4 regions of the Clostridium sp. JN-9 genome follow, and region 3 is predicted to be linked to each of the others. Evidence: predicted binding sites of a transcription regulator. Region 3 holds the regulator's gene; each other region holds the start of a gene.

Region 1 (5,989 bases), 1.4 Mb from region 3:
TTGGGGTATCAGAAGAGTTTGTAAAAATTGCAGAAAATGAATTTAATTCAGGTGTTTTTGTTCATATTCCAAAGGATAAAATAATTAATTCATATATTAAAATGAATTATGTACTGGATAAAGAAAATCCAACTCTTATAGATCACAATATAATTACAGCTGAACCTGGAAGTAAAGCTACAATCATTGTGGATTACAGCAGTGATGAAAAATCTGAAGTATTTCACAATGGAGTAACAAAGGTATTTGCAGGTGAAAATTCCGAAATTAATATAATTAAGATACAAAGAATGAATAATAATGCAGTTCATTTAGATTCAAATTTAGCAGTTGTATCCAGGAATGCCAAAGTGAACTGGGTTACAGTAGAAATGGGATCTAATATAAATGTAACTAATTATATGTCTGATTTAAATGAGGAAAACAGTAAAGCAGATATATATTCTGCATATTTTGTGGATGGATACCGAAGACAAGATTTATATTATACAGCAAATCACAAAGGCAGAAGAAGCGAAAGCAATATGATCATAAAAGGAGTTTTAAAGGATCACAGCAAAAAAGTATTCAAAGGTAATATAGATTTTAAAAAGGGATCATCAAAATCTAAGGGTGCACAGGAGGAAAATGTGATTTTATTAAGCCCTAATGTTAAAACAGACTCTGTTCCAATGCTGCTTTGCCATGAAGAAGATGTAGATGGATCACATGCTGCAAGTGTTGGTAAAATAAATGAGGAAGAAATGTTTTATCTCATGAGCAGAGGCTTTAGCGACCATGATGCAAAGAAATTAATTATAGAAGCTGAATTCAGTCCCATTTTTGACAAGGTGCCAGATGAAAGCTTAAGGGAAATATTAGGAGCAGAAATTAAAAGGAGACTTTCCAATGACTAATTTAAATGTAAATAAAATCAGAGAAGATTTTCCCATTTTATCTTTAAAAGTAAATGGAAGAGATTTAGTTTATTTGGATAATAGTGCTACCACGCAAAAGCCCAAATCTGTTATTAATGCAATTAAAGAATATAATGAAAAGATAAATGGAAACCCTCACAGAGGTGCCCATTATCTAAGTGTGGCAGCTACCGAAGCTTATGAAAATGCTAGAGAAAAGGTCCAAAAGTTTATAGGAGCAGATAAATCTAATGAAATAATATTTACAAGAAATACCACAGAGTCCATTAATTTAATTGCCTATACCTATGGAATGACATATGTTAATCCAGGGGACGAAATAGTAATTGCTGTTTCTGAGCACCACAGTAATATGCTGCCCTGGCAGATGGTGGCAAGGGCAAAAAATGCTGTACTTAAGTATATGTATTTAAATAAAGATGGCATGTTGGATGAAAATGAGTATAAAAGTAAAATAACTGATAAAACTAAAATAGTTTCCATAGCACAAGTGTCCAATGTACTTGGAACAATTTTTCCAGTTAAGGAAATCATAAAATATGCTCATAGCAAAGGAGCTGTGGTGGTAATAGACGGGGCTCAGAGTGTGCCTCATATGAAGGTTGATGTGAAAGATCTTGATGCAGACTTTTTTGCTTTTTCAGGTCATAAAATGCTTGGACCAATGGGAATTGGAGTACTATATGGAAAAGAAGAAATTTTATTAAAAATGCCTCCATTTCTCACTGGGGGAGATATGATAGAGTATGTAACAGAGCAGGAAGCCACTTTTGCAGAACTGCCATATAAATTTGAAGCTGGAACTCAGAATGTAGAGGGGGCAGTTGGACTAGCTGCAGCTATTGATTATCTGGAATCCATTGGACTTGATAACATTGAAGAATATGAAAGACAGCTTACATCCTATACACTTAATAAACTTAAGGAAATTCCTTATATAAGTTTATATGGACCAAAAGATGCAAATAATAAAGGAGGCATCATATCTTTCAATATCAAAGACATTCATCCTCATGATGTGGCAAGTATAATAGATACCTATGGTGTGGCTGTGAGATCAGGCCATCACTGTGCTCAGCCTCTTATGAAATATTTAGGGATACAAGCATCCTGCAGGGCAAGCTTTTACTTTTACAATACATTTGAGGAAGCAGATAAATTTATAGATAGTATTAAAAATGTTAGGAAGTGGTTAGGATATGGACGATCTTAGTTTAATTTATTCAGAAATAATCACAGAGCATAATCAGGATAAAACCAATAAAAGACATCTGGATCATGCAGACTGCTGTGAAAGAGGACATAATCCAAGCTGTGGCGATGATATAACTTTGTCTTTGAAACTTAATGGGGATATTATACAGGATGCTGCATATGAGGGGAGCGGATGTGCAATTTCACAGGCATCGACTTCTATAATGATAGACCTTATTAAAGGTAAATCAATTGAAGAAGCTCTTGAATATGTTAAAACATTTCTTAGCATGATAAAGAAAGAAGTAACAGATGAAAAAGAGTTAGAAAAGCTTGAGGACGCTATAGCCTTGAAAAATATATCAATGATGCCTGCCAGAACAAAATGTGCAGTACTTGCATGGCATACACTGGAAGAGGCAATAAAAAAAGTAAAGAAGACAGTATAAAATTCAGATAAAGGAGTTGTAAAATATGAATTTTATTGAAGTCATGGTTTCTGAACATAAAAACATTTCAAGAATGCTGCGGGTTATAAGAAAATACTGTTTAAAGGTATTAAATGATAATAATGTTGATTATAGTGACTTTCACAAAATTATCGATTTCATAAGGAATTATGCTGATAAGCACCATCATGGCAAAGAAGAAAAATTTCTTTTTGTTAAAATGGTAGAGGAATTAAAGGGGCCTGCAGATAAGCTTGTGACTCATGGTATGCTGGTAGAACATGATTTAGGAAGATTGTTCATTAAAAATTTGGAAACTGCAGTTAATGAAGTTGAAAATGGCAATATGGATGCCAGAGTTGATGTAATAGCAAATGCCATAGGTTATGCTGATCTGCTGACAAGGCATATAGAAAAAGAAGATAATGTGGTATATAAATTTGCAGAAAATAATTTATCAAAATCAACTCTTCAAAAGCTGGAACAGGACTGCGATGCATTTGAAAAAAACGATGAACATAATGGCATACAAAATAAATATTTATCCATGCTTAAACAATTAGAGCAAAAGTATGATAAATAATAATAAAAGTAAAAGGCACTCTTTAGATTTTATCATTAAAAAAGATTGTTAAAAATTTAATTTGCAAGTGATAGCTATAATTAGATAGATGAAGGAATTAAATTATATTTATTCACAGAGTGGGAATATTAGTTATCAGAGCCTTTGCAATATATGTTTTATAAACTTAAAATATAATTGTAAAAATAAATCTAAGGGAGTGTTTTTAATGGCAAGGATAATAATATCACCAAGCAGATATGTACAGGGCAGTGGGGAATTAAAAAACTTTAAAGAGCATACTAAAAATCTAGGCAAATCATTTTTTATAATTGCAAGTCCCAACGGCATAAAAAGAACTAAGCCAGTTATAGATCAAAGTTTTAAAGGCAGCAATGTCAAAGTTGTGTTTGAAGGCTTCAATGGAGAATGCTGCAAGAGCGAAATAGACAGATTAAAGAAACTGGTTGAAAAGAACAGCAGCGATGTAGTAGTTGGAATTGGTGGAGGAAAAATATTTGATACTGCAAAGGCTGTAGCACATTATTCAAATCTTCCTGTTGTAATAGTGCCTACAATAGCTTCTACAGATGCTCCATGCAGTGCACTTTCAGTAATTTATACAGAAGAAGGAGTATTCAGTGAATATCTTGTCCTTCCTAAAAATCCGGAATTAGTTTTAGTCGATACTGCAATCGTTTCTAAGGCACCAGCAAGACTTATTGTTTCCGGTATTGGAGATGCATTGGCTACATATTTTGAAGCAAGAGCATGTTCCAGATCTGGAGCAGCTAATATGACTGGAGGAAAAATTACAAAAGCAGCATTAAGCCTGGCAAAGCTATGCTATGAGACATTACTTCAGGATGGATTAAAGGCAAAACTTGCTGTTGAAAATAAGGTTTGTACAGAAGCAGTAGAAAATATAGTTGAAGCAAATACTTATTTAAGCGGCATTGGTTTTGAGAGCGGCGGACTTGCTGGTGCTCATGCAATACATAATGGTTTTACAGTACTTCAGCAGTGCCATCATTTATATCATGGCGAAAAAGTTGCATTTGGTACAATTGTTCAGCTGATTTTAGAAAATAGTCCTTTAGAAGAACTGGAAGAAGTACTTGGTTTATGTATTGATTTAGGTCTTCCTGTTACACTGGAGGATATGGGAATAAAGGAAGTTAAAGAAGATGAAATAAGAAAAGTAGCTGAAGCAACCTGCGCAGAGGGAGAAACTATTCACAATATGCCATTTAAGGTAACAGCTGATGATGTTTATGCTGCAATACTTGCTGCAGATGCTTTAGGAAAACTTTATAAATAAAAATAATAAAAGTGGCTGTCGCATTAGCAGTTAAAACTGCTAATGTGATTTCCTTTTTTTATTGAAGACTGAAACTAAAGATTTATGATGCTAATTATGGCTTAATTTAAGATAAGCCATGTTCTTTAATCTTTTCTTCTTTAGGTATATGGCTCTTTTATTCAATAGTGTTGATAAAGTAACAAATTCTAGTTAGTGAAATGTCAATCAAAACATATTTCAGCATTTCTCATATTTATATATGTATTTTCAATATTAATTTTCTTTTAAAGAACATGGCAAAAAAGCTTTTCGGTCTTGAGATTGCCTGTTTATTTTTATTTAATATTTTTCCAATATAATTTTCCATATCCATTGCATTCATACGTCCTGTGCCCACTGCCCTGGAATAAATATTTTTGTGTGAATCCAGTGCCGTAATAAAGCAGACTTTATTATTGCTGATATTAATGTAACTTACGCTTTGATCATGTTCAATGCTTTTCTGTCCCTTTCGGGAAAATTTTAAGAAGAAATTATAAAGTTCAAACTTTCCCTGCATTTTATTTTGTTTAACCATTTTTAAAGCAAGGAACAGCTTGTGCCTCCAGTAAAATAGTGTTACATAAGAAACACCAATTTCCATGGCTGCCGCAAAACAAAAGATTAAAGAACAAATAACAAATAACAAATAATGTAGATTTTCTGCTTTGGCAGAAAATCTACTAATTTATAATGGTTATGGGTAATACTAAAAAAGAATTTCTAATTTGATGTACAATGCAGTTTTGAATAGTTGCTTCTGGAAAAGAAACCTTCAATGTTTTAGGCAATCCATTTACGTTCTTTATTTTAATTGGCTGCCTGCCGGCATAGGATTTTTGCAAATCTTTTTTTATCATCTAATAAAACTATAATTGAAACCATTTTTAGTTATTAAAACCTATAATCCACTTAATCAATTGAGTTTTTGGTTTTTCTGCAAAGAAAAACTACCTTATTTAATCTTTGTTCTTTAATCTTTGTTCTTTTGATGAAGTCCTATTCACATCAACATTATTATTTAAAAGAGCCATATGTGTCTATAGAAAGTAAATATCTAATCATCGTAACAGTCCCAAAAACATAAAGTTTAATGGGCTGCCGCATTAAGAATAAATACTATAATATATTGTATATAAATTCATAAATGCGACAGCCCCGTTTTTGCTAATAAATCCAGTTCTCAACTTCTTTTATAACATTGTAGTTAGTAAAATCATAATGAAGTGGTGTTACTGTAACATAACCCTGTTTTAAATAAAATCTGTCTGAATCTAAATTTTTTTCTTCATTAATAGTGCCGTTTAATAAAAGTGACATTTCACCATTTTCATCAATAGTTTCAGAAAATGTATTATTGAATACCTTATCTCCAATTTTACATACTTTAATGCCCTTAACATCAGTTTCAGGTAAAGCAGGTACATTTATATTTAATACTATATTGTCATTTAAATAATCTTTTGCTTTCTCTAAAATGTGACATGCATATTTTGCAGCAGCGTTAAAATTTACTTCTTCGGTG
Region 2 (5,989 bases), 1.4 Mb from region 3:
AATAAAGGTGATGAAGTATACACTACTCCTGCATTTATGTCATTTAAATATGAATCAGAAGAAATTATAAAAAATCACCATGATATTGTATATTTAAATGGCACAAGTCACGGAATTACTATAGATGGTGCCAAAAACATTGATTTTAATGAATATTATAAAAAAGAGATTTCTAATTATAAGAATATAGATTTCCCCATATTCTCTAAGGATATTGAGAGGGATGGGACAGAAGAAAAAATCAAAAGCCAGCTTTCTGAAGAGCTGTATATGGTAATGGATTGTTGTGAAGAAATGGTAAAGTCCATACAGGAAAATAGAGATAATATAGTAAATATAATAAATGAAAATGAGAAGAAATTAAGCAGAGTTCCATTGTTTGCTAATGTTTTTATGGGAATGCTGGAGTTTATCGAATATTTACTTCCTAAAGATTACTTGAATAATGCATTGAATAAATATCTATTTATTTTGGATAAGTGTTATATAATGGAAAAAGCGTTTCAAGGACAAGATATTGTAAAGGAGTAAAATTATTTTGGAATCTAAAGAAAACTATTTTAAATTTATTAATAACATGGGATTATATGTTAATAATCTTTGAGAAACAATGCTAAAGTGCGAATTTCAGGAAAATCATGAGATACTCATGAGTGTAAAAAATATGTATGATGAATTTATAAAAGAGTCAGACAACTATATAAAAAATTATAATGACAATGAAAAGGATTGTTGTAAAATAAAAAGATATATAGAAGACATAAGTAAGTTAATTTTACAGACGGAAAAATACATAATCATTGAAGATTACATATCTGCCTGCGATGTGTTAAAGTACAAAATTCAGCCTGAACTAACAAAATTGTCGAATGCTACCAGGTAGCACCCGATATTTGTCATATATCACAAAAAGACCTGGATCCATTGAAAATCCAGATCTTTAATAGTTTGATTCTTATTAAAATATTACAACATCAAATAATATAAAAATCTTCTGTTAGAATTAGTAAGATGCTGCTAATTAAACAACCCCTGAAAAAAGCTTTTAATTGAAGCTGCAAGCTTACTGAAAAATCCCTGTGCCTGTTCACTGGATAAAACATCTTTCATCTGGCTTGCTACACCATTTAACTGACTTTTTATATCGCTGAAATTTAAGCCTAATCCATTTATTTTATTCATAACTACAGTGATTTTATTAATATCCCCTGCGCTAAGATTCAAATTATAGTTATTAACTGTATTTTCTACAATTTTCCTTACTGCATCTTCATTTTTGGGCTTGTCTTTAATTACCTGTGTTTTTATATCATTCATTACTCCAGCAGCCTTATCTTTTCCTATTTTATCTCCCAGATCAGCCGTAGTCGCCAGTTCTTCATTTGCAGCTTTCTTTTTATCTTCGCTGATCTTACTGCCATTTGTATTATTCTCATAACCTTTCAGAATTCCTGTAAGGGCAGCCGTGCCGGACACACTGAAAGGGGCTGATACTTTTACATTTGCATTCTTAACTCCGGCTGTAATAAGAGCATTTTTTATCATATTGCTGCTCACCCAATCAATATTATTTATTGATACATTTATCCCGCCGCTGGAAGTTGGTTCAACATAAGAACAGGATATGGACTTCGTTCCTATTTTGCTGCTGTCTACTGTATCTCCTAAATACTTTTTTTCTTCATCTATATTTACTTCTATTACATTGGCACTCTGCTTATCAACTCCAAAATATTTAAGCATATCCTGCTTCTGACTATCAGTAAGGTCTCCTCCTAATGTTACAGTCTTATATGAATCTGCATATACTTTATTTCCAGAAACAGATAAAACTACAGATGCAGCCATAAATATTAATAATAATTTACTGAAAACTGTTTTAAACTTCATGTCTTACAACTCCTTTTTAAAAGATTAAAATTTACATCATTAATATAATATACTATAATTATGAATAAAAGAAGTAAAAAATAAGAAACATTTTTTGCCGAATGCTACCAGGCAGCACCCGCAATTTGACGAATGTAACCAGGCAGCCCCCGATAATTGTCAAAACTTTGATGATTATTTTATGTTAATATGGTAAGATTAAATAAATAGAATATAGCACCTAAGCTATATATAAATTATAAATGGAGAAATATAAAATGGAAAGAAATGAAAAATCTAATATTATTAAACCAAGACCTAAACTAGGCAGAAATGATTTATGCTACTGTGGCAGCGGCAAGAAGTATAAAAATTGCTGCATGAAAAAGGATCAGGAAAAAGAGCGAATAGAAAATTTATTAAGCCAGTACGAAACTGTATCAGATAAATATTTTACTGCTAAAGAGTATATTAAATTATCTGGATATCCAATAACAAAGTTTGATTTCTTTTTATTAGAGATATTAAACATGACAGGAAGTATTTTATACAAATATAACAAAACAAGCAACGATAAAACAGAGGAAATAATTAAAAATTTATATAAATATTCAAAAGATTTTTATAAAGAATGTCTCAATTGTAAAAATAATTGTATCGATAATTCATTAAAAAATGCTGATTTTAAGTCCTTAACAGATGATGGCTTTGATATAAATGAACTTCCTGAGAACTTACAAGAACCTACAAGAATGAACTTATTTTATATTGAATTTGCAAATGGACTTGCCACCGCTTTGATGGATCAATTAAGTAAAGAAATAGAGAATGAAACAGCAAACGAAATATCTGAAACTTTATATTGGACAATAATTGATTATGTTTCTGATAATTGTTATGACCATTGCAATAATGAATGCTTGTTAGAGCATGATAAAAATGCTTACTGTAAGTTTTGCACATTTGGAAGCAAAAAGTTACCTTGCCCTAAAGAAGGGAACATTTCCTATGAAACAATTAAAGCAAGTTATGAGGATATTGAATAAATAATGTTTAATGCTGTTAGGAAGCATTAAATAATGAACATGATAAAATGTTAAGTGAAAAGTAAGAGTTTAACTGCAGCAGATTTTGTTGCAGTTTTTTATTATTCACAAGGCTATGTATGAGAAAGATGTTTATTCACTGCCTCCGACTATATTATTTATAGGAATTCAAATAGATTAAAACTTATTTTTGCAACCTGCGATTTGCGGGCTTTTCGGCCCTTTAATAAAGTAGAAAAAATATCATTGAGGTGAAAATAAGTTTTTCATATGAAATTTATAGTTAAAATGTAGGTTAATATGATAAAATAGGTAGTAAAGTTGTGTCGAACGCTACCAGGCAGCACCCGATAATTGTCACCTATTTTAATGATTATAAATAATAAGTTAAGGCTATACTTATCATTATATTTGTAATTAATTTAAAATAGGAGATAATATGGATAAGGAAAAGCAACTTACTTTATTAAAACAAGAAAACCCAAAATCTGAAAAAACCGAAAAAACAAAACGATGCCGAAAACCAAGAACTTGGTATCCAAATGCAATGTATCACATTACCTCCAGAGGAAACAGGAAAAGTGATATTTTTAGAGAGAAAGAAGACTATGAGATCTATTTGAAAATCCTGAAAAAGTCTATTAAGGATTTGGATAATCAATACGAAATATTAAGCTATTGTTTGATGACAAATCATGTACATCTTCAAATAAAAACAAAGGATACTCATATTAAGAACTTAATGATGAGATTAAATAAGTTATATGCAGATTATTTTAATAATAAATATAAACTTGTGGGACATTTATTTCAATCCAGGTATGGTTCTGAGATAATTGAAGATGATAGATATCTACTGGAAGTCAGCAGATATATACATTTGAATCCTGTGAAGGCTAATTTGGTTAAAGCACCACAGGAGTATGTTTGGAGCAGCTATCATTCGTATATTAATCATGTAAAGCAAAGCTTTGTTAATAGCAGTTTAGTATTAATATATTTCAACAATAATTATGAAAGATCCTATAAAGAATTTGTTGAACAGGTAATGTAGGTGTGGAATACTGCCGAATGCTACCAGGCAGCACCCGCAATTTATCGAATGTAACCAGGTAGCACCCGATAATTGTCAGAAAGAAGAGGATAAAAATGAGTAAAGTATTATTACCAGTAGAAAATAAGAAAAAATATGGCTATAAGGATAACAGCGGGCAGGTTATAATTGATTCTCAATTTGACTATGCAGAAGAATTTGTACATGGAAAAGCAATTATTGCTGTTGGCGATAAATATGGATTTATCAATGAAAATGGGAATATAGTAATTGAACCTATATATGACGATGTTTATAATTTTTCAGAAGGATTAGCTGTTGTCGAGCTTAATGGTAAAAAGGGATTTATTGATGAAACTGGTAAAATAGCAATTGAAGAAAAATATGATGAAGTGAACAGTTTTTGTGAGGGCATGGCAGCAGTGCAGGTAGGTTATAAATGGGGATATATAAATAAAAATGGCGAAACTGTTGTTCAGCCGCAGTTTTTAGATGCTGAAGATTTCAGCGAAGGAATAGCTCTTGTTCAGCTTGGAGGAAAGCTTGGCTACATAAATAAACAGGGACAATTTATCATTGAGCCTAAATTCAGCTATGCAGGAAGCTTTAATGAAGGTATAGCAGTGGTGGCTGAAAATAAAAGATATGGATTCATAAACAGCAGCGGTGATTTTATAATAAGAGAAAAGTATTCCTATGCAGGTGACTTTAATGAAGGTTTAGCTTTAGTAGAAATCAGAGGCAAATATGGCTATATCAATAAACAGGATGAATTAGTAATTGAGCCTGCATATGACTGGGTGGACAGTTTTTATAATGGTTATGCAGCAGTTTCAAAAAACGAAAAATATGGATTTATAGATAAAACCGGTAAGGAAATTGTTCCAGTAAAATATGATAATGTGGATTCCATATCTGAAGGATTAATATCAGTGGAAGTGGACGGCAAATGGGGTTATTTAAACAATAATTTAGAATTTGTCATTAAGCCTAAGTTTGATGATGCGCATGAATTCATAAATGGTGTTGCTGAAGCAGAACTTCATGACAAAACAGTATATATAAATACAAAAGGGGAAATAATTTAAGTAATGTGTCGAATGTAATCGAATGTAACCAGGTAGCACCCGATAAACGTCGAATGTAACCAGGTAGCACCCGAATTCTGTCGGTTAAAGCAAGCAACCCGCAATCTGTCAGTTATACAATGGAGGAAATTTATTTGAGGTTATTTGATATAATATGGGCAATCTTAATAATAAATTCAATAATTTCAGTTACTGTAATTGTTCTTGAAAGGAAGAAGCCCGAGAAGACCATTGCATGGCTGTTAGTGTTTGTTATAATGCCGCCTGTGGGACTTTTTTTCTACATATTTTTGGGGCGAAACTGGAAGAAGCATAAATTAAATGAAAACACAAATCTTCATATTAATGAACTAATGTATGAATCCCTAAAGCAGATAAGAAATCCGGAATACTATCCTATAATAAAGTTAATTTCAAGAAATAGTGAGTCCCCTCTTTTTATGGACAATTCCATTGAAATATTTAAAGACGGCGTGGAAAAGTTTGCAGCACTAAAACAGGAACTGAAGAAGGCCCAGCATCATATTCATTTGGAATATTACATTGTTAAAAGCGATGAAATAGGAAATGAAATAAAGGATATTCTAATTAGGAAAGCAAATGAAGGTGTACAAGTCAGATTCATAATAGACAGAGTTGGTTCAATTAAAATAAAAAAGTCTTACATAAAGGAACTTCAGGATAATGGAGTGGAGGTAGTTCAATATTCATATTTTTTAGCTCCCTTTCTGAGAGATATTAATACACAGATAAACTATAGAAATCATAGAAAAATTGTCATCATAGATGGAAAAGTAGGCTTTCTTGGCGGAATAAATATTGGAGATGAATATTTAGGCCGTGGAAAGCTTGGATACTGGAGAGACACCCATATGATGGTAAAAGGGGACTTTGTGCTTGGCCTCCAGGCAGTTTTTTTAGATGATTTTGCA
Region 3 (5,989 bases):
CATCTATATCTGCTGCTATTGGCTTAACTTCATTTTCAGCAAATTCCCTTACCATCTTCTGTACAAATTCCTGTTCTCTAGTCAATTGAAAATCCATTATACGTAGCCTCCTATCTATTATTAAAACTCTTTTCCCTTTTCTCTACAAAAGCAGTCATGCCTTCTTTTTGATCTTCTGTTGAGAAGCATTCTCCAAACACTTCTGATTCATAAGCTGTTGCTGTATCTATATCACATTGAATGCCTCTATTTATTGCAGATTTACATAACTTAACTGCTATTGGAGCTTGAGCAGTAATAGTATTTGCAAGTTCCTTAGCTTCATCCATTAATTTTTCCGGTTCAACTACTTTGTTAACCAGACCTATTCTATATGCTTCGTCAGCTTTAATAACTTTAGCTGTATAAATAAGTTCTTTTGCAGCTCCAAGTCCTACTAATCTTGCTAATCTTTGAGTTCCTCCAAATCCTGGTGTTATACCAAGACCAACTTCAGGCTGACCAAATTTTGCCTTGGTTGAAGCAATCCTTATATCACAACTCATAGCTAATTCACAGCCGCCGCCTAGTGCAAAACCATTGACAGCTGCAATAACAGGCTTGTCTAAATTTTCTAGTCTTCTAAATACCTTGTTACCCAATATTCCAAAATTTCTTCCCTCAATACTGGATAAGTCCTTCATTTCAGTGATATCAGCCCCTGCAACAAATGCTTTTTCACCTTCACCAGTTAAAATAACTGCAAATATATTTTTGTCATGCTCTAATTCTGTTATAACAATATCTAACTCTTTTAATGTTTCTGTGTTTAATGCATTTAATGCCTTTGGTCGATTAATTTTAACCACTGCAATTTTGCCACTCTTTTCAAGAACTACATTATTAAATTCCATAAATAAATCCTCCTCGAAAATACTCTAATCCTGTTAAATAAATAACGGCAAATTGTTAATTATATAACAAGGTTATATAAAAATAATTAGAAGCACAACGCCTCTAATTACTATTATATACTGTAAAACCTTATATGACAACAATAAACTTATAGAAATATCCATTTATTTTTGATATTTTTATGATTAACTTTTAACTAAAATTCGACAAATTTATGCAAAACATGACATTATATGTCATTTAGCAGGCAAGTTAAAGTCAGCAAGCTATCACTTAAATGAACATCTTCAACTTTAATTTCCTCAGGAACAATTAAATCAATTGGTGCAAAGTTCCATATTGCTTTAACTCCGGCTTTAATAAGTGTATCACATACTTTTTGCGCATTATTTCTTGGAACGCAGATTATGCCAATATCCAGCTTATTTTTTTCAGAAAACTCCTGCAGATAGTCTATATCCATAATTTCTACATCTCTGATTTTTAATCCAATAAGTTTTGGATTTATGTCAAATATTGATACAATATTAAAACCTAACTTTTGAAAATCAGAATAATTTGCTAAAGCCTGACCAATATTTCCGGCACCTACTATTATGGTTTTGTATTCTCTTGTAAGGCCTAAAATATTACTAATCTGATTATGTAATTCTTTAACATTGTAGCCATAACCCTGCTGTCCAAAGTCCCCAAAGTTATTTAAGTCCTGCCTTATCTGTGAAGCTGTAAACCCTATTTTTTCGCTTAATTCCTTAGATGATATTCTGTCTACTTCATTTTGCATAAGTTCATCTAAATATCTATGGTATTTTGGTAATCTTTTAATCACCGCCATAGAAATATTCTTCTTTTTATCCATATCGCACCTCATATCTAAACTTTAATTTAAACTACATTTATACTAATTATAGCATATTATTTATTTTACATAATAATTATAGTATCCCTATTTAAGCATAGTGTCAATAATTTGTGACTCATACAACTAATTATAGTACAATTGTATTGTATTGTAAGTAAATAAGCTTACATTTTCATTATAGCCAGAAATTAATAAAAATATATTTTAATTTCATATGGAACTTTAGTATAATTATTTTGAGGCAGGTGGATGTAATGATTGTTTTAAGCAGTAAGGACTTAAATAAAAGTTATGGAATAGATGTAGTTTTAGATAAAGTTACTTTTAATATAAATGAAGGAGAAAAAGTAGGCCTGATTGGTCCAAATGGAGCCGGGAAATCAACATTATTTAAAATTTTAACTGGCAGTTTAGAGCAGGATCATGGCGATCTATTTATTGATAAATCTAAAACAGTAGGATATTTAGCACAGCATCTTTCTTTAGAAACAACAAATACCATATATGATGAGCTGCTCACAGTTTTTAGTGATCTTTTGCAGCTGGAAAGTAAAATTAAAAAATTAGAACAGAAAATGAATGAGCCCTATGACTCTTCTAAAGAAGAATACCACAATAAAATAATCAAAGAATATACTACATTATTTGAAGTATATAAAAACAGAGGCGGCTATACCTATAAGGGTGATATAAACAGAGTTCTTCAGGGACTAGGCTTTACAGAAGATGATTTTAATAAATCTATAAGCATACTAAGCGGCGGTCAGAAAACAAGAGTGGCCTTATGTAAGCTGCTTTTAATAAAGCCTGATATACTTCTTCTGGATGAGCCTACAAATCATTTGGATCTGGATGCAATTGAATGGCTGGAAGAATATCTGAAGTCATATAAAGGTACTGTAATAATAATATCTCATGACAGATTTTTTCTTGATTCCATTACAACCAGAACATTTGAATTAATTAATGGCCATGTAAATTGTTATAATGGAAATTATTCTAACTGCATATTGGAAAAAGAGAAAAATTATGAAGTCCAAATGAAGGCATTTGAAAATCAGCAAAAGGAAATAAAAAGGCAGGAAGAAATCATTGAAAGATATAGATCCTTCAATAGGGAAAAAAGCATAAAAGCTGCTGAAAGCAGACAAAAGGCTTTAGATAAAGTTGAAAAGCTTCAGGCTCCCGATAAGGATCCTTCAGCTTCTAGAATTTCCTTTGAAACTATGATTAAAAGCGGAAACGATGTACTTCACATTGAAAATTTAAGTAAATCTTTTGGCGAAAAACTGCTTTTTAGAAATCTTAATTTGGATTTGAAGAGAAGTGATAAGACTGCTTTAATTGGAGCAAACGGCAGAGGTAAAACTACATTGTTTAAAATGATACTGAATAATATAAACCCTGACAGCGGTACTATATATTTAGGTAAAAATGTTTTTGTTGGTTATTATGATCAGGAACAATCAAATCTTCATCTTGATAAGAATATTTTAGATGAAGTATGGGATGACTTCCCTGATATGACAGTAACTCAGATAAGATCTTCCTTAGCAGCCTTTTTATTTTACGGGGATGATGTTTTTAAGAAAGTAGGAGATCTCAGCGGAGGCGAAAAATGCCGAATAAATCTATTAAAATTAATGCTGTCAAAGTCAAACTTTTTACTACTAGATGAACCAACAAACCATTTGGATATACCATCCAGGGAAGCACTTGAAGATGCACTGCTGTCCTATGACGGTACAGTATTAGTAATATCTCATGATAGATACTTTTTAAATAAAGTGGTTTCTAAAATTTATGAATTAAAAGAAGATGGTGTAAAAGAGTATTTAGGAAACTACTCCTATTATATTGAAAAGAAAACAAATCCATTAAGATTTCAGCAGATTCAGGAACAGGAAGGTAAAAGCAAGACACAAATACACGCTGAAAAAAGAAAAAAAAGAGAGCAGGAACAGCTTGAAAAACTACATAAGCAGCAGATAAAAGAGGTTGAAGAAGCAATTTCAAAAAATGAAAATGACATTGCTGAATTGCAGAAGCAATTATGCTTTGAAGAAGTATATTCAGATTTTGAAAAAAGTGAATCAGTTAATAAGCAGATTATTAAACTTCAGGATGAAGTTGATTCACTATATGATAAGTGGGAAGAACTTTCATTATAATATAAGAAAATGGTGGCAAAAGACCACCATTTTTTTATTCAAATAAAGTTATCAATTTACCGAACAGTTTCTCATTTTCCTTAATCTTATCTTCATTTCCCAATACACATATATTATTTTCTTTCATAAACTTTTCCATAAGTGGAGCAAAGCCTTTAATTGTATCCTGCCTTGTTTCCAGGACTTCATCTCTTTCCTTTTGAAGATCCTCAAATGAAATATGCCTTATATAGTACTCGTCTGCCCTTTCACCCTTCATTTGAGGTGTCAGCGGCATATCAAAATCTGATATTGTTCCAATAATATATTTAGTCATTTCTCTGTTGTCAGCCTTAAAATTCTGCAGATATTCATATATTTTATTATAAACATCCAATGTAGTATCTAAGTTTGGATCTCTATATGAGGTTACAAACAAATTGCCATTTCTTTTAAATCCACTAAAACATCCATATGCACCGCCCTGAACCCTTACTTTATTCCATAGGTAGTCATAATTAACTATAGATCTCAAAACCTGCATACTTCCTGAATAGTCAATTCCAAACTTTGAAAAATTCATGGCTTTTGCTACATATTGAACTTTACTTGATGTCATTAATCCTTCATTATCTGGCTCTAATTTAAATTCATATTTATTTTCTGCAAGTCTGTCAAAGTTTAGATCCTTATAAATTAAATTAATATTATCTTCAACTTTTTCAATATGTGCCTTTTCTGCTGTTATACTGACCATTAAATTATTCTTATTAAAAATACAGTTTGAAACTTTATAAAGATTTTTCTTTAATGATTCAAAGTTATCATGAAAATTAGCAGCCAAATCCGAAATAAACTTATAAAATGAAACACCTGTTAAGTATTCATTATATCTTCCTACCTGAGAACAGTAAGCCGTAGCTCTGCTTGCAGCCACTATGTGTCCCCTGTCAAACATTATCATTTCCAATCTGGATTTAATTTCTTCAATAATTTCCTTTAGTCTTTGTTCATCATCAAATTTACTATTCTTTATTATTTCATTTACAAGCTCTAAAGCCTTTCCAAGCTTATCCCCTAAATATTTCATTTTAACTGTAAAGTAAGGATAAAATATCTCATCCTTAGTGCTTTCTGAAAACACTTCAGCATTAAACCTGATTCCGCCTGTGACAATATTTATTTCATTAGATAAATCCTCATAATTATATTTATCGGTATTTACCTTTCCTAAAATCCCGGACAACAGTGCAATATAGGGAATTAAACTTTCCTCAACTGTGGAACTTTTAAAAAATAAGGAGTTATATATAATCTTATTTGTAAAGACATCATGCTCTAATATTTTTACATCATCTTTTCGGTTTTCAATTGTAGGCAGCTTCTCTACATTTTTATCTATATCATCAATAGATAATAAAGGTATTTTTTGAAGATTCTCAGTAGTATCTTTCTCACTTTGTCTTGTTTTTAGATTTTTAGTATGATTTATTAATTCTTCAATCTGGTCTTTTGATAAAGTACTTTTATACTTGGCAAGTTTCTCCTTTAACTGCTGAGTTTTATTTTCTGCAAGACCTTTTTCGGGTTTAATTATTACAACTGAACTATGTTTATTATTCAATATATACTTTTCAATTATTTTTTCAAAATAATTAGTCTTTAAGCCCCTCTTTATATTCTTCAAATACCCTTCATACTGAAGATTAATAAATGGATCTTCATCATATAACCAGCTGCCAAGGCATCTCATACTATATACTAATCCCTTTGGAAAGCTGTTATAGTCTGCTTCCCTAAGTTCAAATTCTTTAACATTTATAGCTGATTCAATTAATTTTTTATCTATTCCATTCTTTATTAATGAACTTAATGTGTCCTTTACCACTTTTTTAAATCTATCTTCTTCATTTTCATTAGAATTTTTAACCACTATACTGAAGAATGGCTGCAATATATCACTTTCATATGCTCCAAAAACATCCTTACCTAGGTTTTCTTTAATAAGTGCCTTTTTAAGAGGAGATGATGGTGTTTCAAGCAATATATATTCTAATATATCAAATGCTAATTCCAGCTCCGG
Region 4 (5,989 bases), 620 kb from region 3:
ACGGATGTAATAAATTCTGTTGCAGAGCAGACAAATCTTCTTGCTTTAAACGCAGCAATTGAAGCAGCAAGAGCAGGGGAATACGGAAAAGGTTTTGCAGTTGTTGCAGATGAAGTTAGAAAGCTTGCTGAACAGGTTCTGGTATCTTCAAAGAGCATAAATGAGTTCATGGGAGCTGTAAATAACAGTACAAATGATGTAAGCATTACTGCTGAAGCCATTGGGCAGAAGATGGACAGCCAGGTTAGTTTAATTGAAAAAACTGTATCCTCCTTTAAAACAATACAAAGTGAAGCTGACAATACAAGAGTTCATTCACAGGAGGTTTATGAAGCTGTAAAAAATGCTGTAAAGGAAAAAGAAGATATTTTAAATAAAGTAGAATCTGTATCAGGTTATTCAGAAGAGGTAGCAGCTTCAGCAAAGGAAATTGCAGCCTCAGCAGAGACTCAGCTGTCAACTGTAGACCAGGTTTCAAAGCTTGTTCATGATTTGAATGATATGTCGGATAGATTAACTGGTAAGATTGAAAAATTCACAGTGTAAAAAATCTATTAAATTTAAGGAGGAATTTTATGAAGAAATTATTATTTACCGGGGGAAAAGGATTTATCTGCTCAAGACTTGCAGAATACTACAGTGATAAATATGAAATTATATCAACAGGCAGGGATGATTTGGATATTACAGATAATGATAAGGTTTTAACTGCTTTTCAGAAATATAAGCCTGATTATGTTCTTCATGCAGCAGCAATAGCAGTTACAGACTTCTGCAATGAGCATCCTGAAATGGCACACAAAATCAATGTTGAAGGCGCTGTAAATGTGGCTAAGGCATGTAAAAGTGTGGGAGCAAAAATGATTTTTATAAGCTCTGAGCAGATTTTCAATGGTAATGTTGAAAAAGGACCATATGATGAAGAGCATAAGGCAGTACCAGATACCGTTTATGGACAAAATAAATTAGAGGCAGAAGGGCTTTTAAAGAAAATTATACCTGAGCTTTGGATAATTAGATTTACATGGATGTTTGGACTTCCCAAGGAAGGATGCAAAATGTCCTCCAATATAATGTGGAATACAGTATCCTCTATTCTTAAAAATGAAAAGATAAAGGCCCCTGTTAATGAATACAGAGGCATGACCTATATAACCGAAATGGCAGAGAATTTCTACAAAATATTTGATCTTCCTTATGGAACATATAACTTTGGAAGCATGAATGACCTTTCCAGATATGATGTGGTAAAGCTGATAATTGAAGAGTTAGGTTATGGAGACAAATTACAGTATTTATTAGAAGCAGATACTGAAAAATATAAAGAAAATCCAAGGGATATAAGATTAGATACACACAAAATATCAAAGAACGGCATAGTATTTTCCACAACTGAAGAAGCAATTAAAAGATGCATAAGGGAGGAAATAAGAAGTAAGAAGTAAGAGCTTTTTTCAGGTAAGGGGTAAGAATAATGTAAGCAGCCCGGCTTTAAGATTAAAGTATTTACTTACCATGTTTTTGTTATAATTTTAACGTAGCGTTATTTAAATAACAATGAAGGAATGCGGGGGGAACTGTAGAAATAATAAATGGATTGAATTTATAAGATGGTAAATTTAGTCATAAACTATGGTAATGTATTGTTAATTTATGCGGGGGTGTTTTGATGAAAAAATACGGTGTATTTGAAAAGGAATACAAAGAAAAATTGGTTACTGCTGATGAAGCTGTAAAAGTAATTAAATCAGGAGGCTGGGTGGATTATGGATGGACAACCGGAATACCAGTTTCTTTGGATAAGGCTTTGGCAGCTCGTGCTGATGAATTGACGAATGTAAACGTTAGAGGCGGAGTTTTATTATGGGTACCTGAGATATTTAAAGTTAAAGATGCAGGAAAACATTTTACATGGAATTCATGGCATATGAGCGGGATCGAAAGAAAAGCCATTAATCAGGGGTTTGTATACTATGCGCCCATAAGATATTCTGAAGTGCCAAGATATTATAGGGATTCTACCTGTCCTCCTGATGCAGCAATGTTTCAGGTAACTCCTATGGACAAAAATGGGTACTTTAATTTTGGCCCTAATGCATCACATTTAGCTGCAGTATGCGAAACATCAAAAAAGGTAATAGTTGAAGTAAATGAAAATATGCCTCGATGTCTTGGAGGCTTTGAGAATGACGTTCACATTTCAAATGTGGATATGATAGTGGAAGGAGAAAATCCTCCAATTGGAGAAATGGGAGGCAATGCAGTTCCTACTGATGTGGACAAGATAGTAGCAAATCTGATTGTAGGAGAAATTCAAAATGGTGCATGCCTGCAGCTTGGCATAGGCGGTATGCCAAATGAAGTAGGTTCACTGATAGCAAAATCGGATTTAAAAGATCTAGGTGTCCATTCAGAAATGTATGTAGATGCATATGTTGATATGGCAAAGGCAGGAAAAATCAATGGCTCTAAAAAAAATATTGACAGATTTCGCCAGACATATACCTTTGCAGCAGGTACAAAGAAGCTATATGATTATATTGATGACAACCCTGAGCTTATGAGTGCCCCTGTGGACTATGTTAATGACATAAGAGTAATTTCTTCCATAGATAATCTTGTATCTATAAATAATTGTGTAGAGGTGGACTTGTTTGGTCAGATAAATTCTGAAACCGCAGGACTGAAACACATAAGCGGCTCTGGCGGACAACAGGATTTTGTATTAGGTGCCTATCTTTCTAAAGGCGGCAAGAGCTTTATATGCTGTTCATCAACATACAAAACAAGAGACGGCCATGTAAAGTCACGTATTTTACCCACATTAGAAACAGGCTCAGTAGTAACGGCTACAAGGACAAACCTTCATTATCTTGTTACCGAATACGGAATGGTAAATTTAAAAGGTTTATCTGCATGGCAAAGGGCTGAAGCAATAATATCTGTTGCTCATCCTGACTTTAGAGAACAATTAATTAAAGAAGCTGAAAAGATGAAAATATGGAGACGAAGCAATAAGTTATAACTAAGAAGTAAGAGGTAAGAACTTTTTTAGGTAAAAAGTAAGAGGTAAGAGGTAAGAGTTAGAAGTTAAGAGCTATGTGGTAATAACTTAGAACTTCTAACTTTTAACTTTCAACTTTTATCTTTCAACTGAAAGAAGCGCCCCCTTAAATGGGAAATTAATTACGTACTTTTCTTTGGAAAGAATTTAAAGTAAAATAAAAGAGGGTTATGAAATGTACAAAAGAAAGAAAATTTACGTTAAGCTATACGGAAAATATATTAATGCTAGTTCAAAGGCTCAGCAGGACATGTTTGATTATTATAAAAAAATGTATGAAGAAAAGCTGCTGGATCCTGAATTTAATGTATATGTTGAAAAGAGCAGGCTGACACAAAGCATCAACAGTTGTGATGTGCACGGCTCTTTAGGCATTTATGTTTCAGGATATGCATCCCTGGGTACTTTCATATTAGGAATTTTAATATCAAAATATTCATTATTAAGCTTAAGCCTGGGGATATTCATACTATTAGCTGGTATTATTTCAGCATCAATTATGAAAAAAGCATCATTAAAGACAGATATATGGAACACAGCATTAATAGCATTGGATGCAGCATACAGTGAATATCCAGCAAGACAAAATTAAAAGGAGTAAATATTTATATGATTATTGAAAATAAATTAACTAAAAGAAAATACAGAAACCTTGTGTTAAGTGAACTTTTATTTGGAAGTTTCAGGGCAATAATCATATTGGTTATGTACTGCCTGGGGTGGAGAATTTTATATTCTGTTGCTAAGGCAGGACAGCTTAAAAAAAATATACCGTTGTTTTTAGGAGTATGCTTTATACTTCTTATAATCCTTATAAATGTTATTATTACTTGTCATGCACATATGAAAAACAGTTTCTTTTATAATTCATCCAGCATTATGGCTGATAATAATCAATTAGTCATAGATGCAGATGAAAATAATAAAATTACATATCAGTGGGACAGCTTAACAAAGGTAAAGGAAAATAGAAAGTGGTATTTCATGTTTTTTAATGACAAAAGCTTTTTCCCTATTTCAAAAGATAATTCAGGTGAATTGAAGGATTATCTGGAAGCATTTAAGCCTGTAAAAAGGACATATAAGAAAATAAGTATTTTGGCTCTTGTGCTGGCTACAGCATGTGGGATTTATTTCGTTGGTACCTGTGCAGTTAATTTTAATGGGCATTTGGCTTGGAAAATCAATGAACTGAAAACTGACAAAAAGGCAGAGATTAAGGATATGAACATGTATACATTGAAGTTTCAGGGGATAATTAATATATTAAAGGATAAGGAAAAAACTGAACCTAATCTGATGACAAATAGTGTGGATATTAAGTTTGAAAAGGATGGAACTATAAAAAGCTTTGAAACATATATATATGGATTTGATAATGATTATAATTTAAAATCAGGATATTTGTTATATTATGACAGATCAAAGTCAAGTAAGGTAACAATTCATAAACAGGACTGGGGTTCAAAAGGAACCATAAAATACAATTCTCAAAATGACTTGTCCATTATAATCAATATGCTGAATAAAATTAATGTTAAAGATGATGTTAAAGTGTGGAATGAACCAACTTATGCCATTATGTACAAGGGAATAAGAGACTTCGGATATAATCTGGATGGAATTAGATTAATAGACAAAGACGGTAATATAACAATTCCTAAAACAGCTGAAGATGACATTAAAGGGCCAGCTATTTCCATTTATTGTCCCGGCAGAGAGCAGGCAATTATCCCCCATCGTTTTGTATATATGCCTGGATCACAAGCCAACTAATAACAATGAACTGCAATATAAATACTTATATAAACTTAACCTTTTCATGAATGATTTACCTGTATTCTGACTTCCGTTTTCATGATATTATTTATTATATAAGGGAATAAATTTATCATAAAAAAGGGGGATTTATGTGAAAAAAAAGCTGAGTTTTATATTATTAGTATTGTTTATTGCAACTTTGTTATCACCACTTCGGGTTAATGCTTCAACTGTTTCAAATGAATTGAAGACAAGTTCTGAAATAACTCAATGGGTGCTGGATGAGCCTACCAATACATTATATGCCATTTCCAGCACATCAAAAAATTTAATATTCATAAATTCTGTTACTATGAAAATTGATGAAGATTTAGCTCTCAATGGTACTCCAACTGACATTATAAAGGACAATGGAAAACTATATATAGCTCTTGATGATACACATCAGATAGCAATTGTAGACATGGCAAGTAAAAAAATTACGGAAACATTAAATACATCATCAGATCCCTATATCATTGTGAAGGATGGAGATAAAATTTATTACACACAATGCAAACAATGGTGGGATATACATCAATACAATCTAACATCAAACACGGATCAGGCAATATCAATTGGTTCTGTGGATCAGCCTGATTTGGCAATAAATACAAAAGATCATATATTATATATTGGAGAATCAGGTTCAAGCGGTTCTAATATGATTTATTATAGTACCATTAATAATAATATTATTGGTAAAACAAATTATGATAATGGATCTGGATTCACATATCCAGGCAGGTATACATTATTTGATGGAACAAATGTATATTATGCAGGAAGAGATTTCAATCCAAATGATCCAACTAGATTTAACGGGGATTTTGGTGCTTCTGAAAACGTAATATATGTTAATAATGGATTGGTTTATACAAACAAAAGTATATATAGTAAAGACAGCCATGTAAAATTAGGCGACTATGGATTAAATGCGGATCTTGTACAAGCCTCAGATAATACTTTATATATTTATAGTAAGAATAACGGTGTTATTAAAAGGTTTAATGATACTTCCAGCTATGAAAGGTAAAAAAATTCGCACAAATTAATCTGATTTCATGCCAATCTGCAATAAGTGTAGTAAAATAATATAAAAACTTATTCGCAGTGAGGTAAAAA

The links. The regulator Rex, encoded in region 3, represses fermentation and respiration genes when NADH is low (regulators of the CRP and FNR family bind a similar motif). The targets are predictions, from matches to a motif close to ATTGTTAANNNNTTAACAAT.
Region 1: a site for Rex is predicted at 3,188-3,207, ahead of EQM05_RS09410 (glycerol dehydrogenase). Genes of this name have one in related genera too.
Region 2: a site for Rex is predicted at 2,046-2,065, ahead of EQM05_RS09730 (DUF1002 domain-containing protein). Genes of this name have one in related genera too.
Region 4: a site for Rex is predicted at 1,540-1,559, ahead of EQM05_RS05850 (butyryl-CoA:acetate CoA-transferase). Genes of this name have one in related genera too.

Annotation. Positions count from the first base shown of each region.
Region 1 is NZ_CP035280.1:1,963,922-1,969,910, reverse strand. It holds gene sufD (Fe-S cluster assembly protein SufD) at 1-896, shown strand, start outside; gene EQM05_RS09425 (cysteine desulfurase) at 889-2,130, shown strand; gene sufU (Fe-S cluster assembly sulfur transfer protein SufU) at 2,117-2,560, shown strand; gene EQM05_RS09415 (hemerythrin domain-containing protein) at 2,586-3,143, shown strand; gene EQM05_RS09410 (glycerol dehydrogenase) at 3,352-4,443, shown strand; gene EQM05_RS09405 (hypothetical protein) at 4,679-5,113, opposite strand; gene EQM05_RS09400 (transposase) at 5,148-5,324, opposite strand; gene surE (5'/3'-nucleotidase SurE) at 5,632-5,989, opposite strand, start outside.
Region 2 is NZ_CP035280.1:2,039,864-2,045,852, reverse strand. It holds gene EQM05_RS09740 (6-hydroxymethylpterin diphosphokinase MptE-like protein) at 1-531, shown strand, start outside; gene EQM05_RS09735 (hypothetical protein) at 650-883, shown strand; gene EQM05_RS09730 (DUF1002 domain-containing protein) at 1,018-1,890, opposite strand; gene EQM05_RS16200 (SEC-C metal-binding domain-containing protein) at 2,148-2,915, shown strand; gene EQM05_RS09720 (transposase) at 3,355-3,969, shown strand; gene EQM05_RS09715 (WG repeat-containing protein) at 4,065-5,057, shown strand; gene cls (cardiolipin synthase) at 5,192-5,989, shown strand, end outside.
Region 3 is NZ_CP035280.1:609,810-615,798, reverse strand. It holds gene EQM05_RS02930 (acyl-CoA dehydrogenase) at 1-97, opposite strand, end outside; gene EQM05_RS02925 (short-chain-enoyl-CoA hydratase) at 111-893, opposite strand; gene EQM05_RS02920 (redox-sensing transcriptional repressor Rex) at 1,124-1,753, opposite strand; gene EQM05_RS02915 (ABC-F family ATP-binding cassette domain-containing protein) at 2,011-3,927, shown strand; gene EQM05_RS02910 (insulinase family protein) at 3,962-5,989, opposite strand, start outside.
Region 4 is NZ_CP035280.1:1,228,968-1,234,956, forward strand. It holds gene EQM05_RS05840 (methyl-accepting chemotaxis protein) at 1-546, shown strand, start outside; gene EQM05_RS05845 (sugar nucleotide-binding protein) at 576-1,445, shown strand; gene EQM05_RS05850 (butyryl-CoA:acetate CoA-transferase) at 1,670-3,025, shown strand; gene EQM05_RS05855 (hypothetical protein) at 3,240-3,656, shown strand; gene EQM05_RS05860 (YcxB family protein) at 3,674-4,840, shown strand; gene EQM05_RS05865 (hypothetical protein) at 4,977-5,900, shown strand; gene EQM05_RS05870 (transposase) at 5,989-5,989, shown strand, end outside.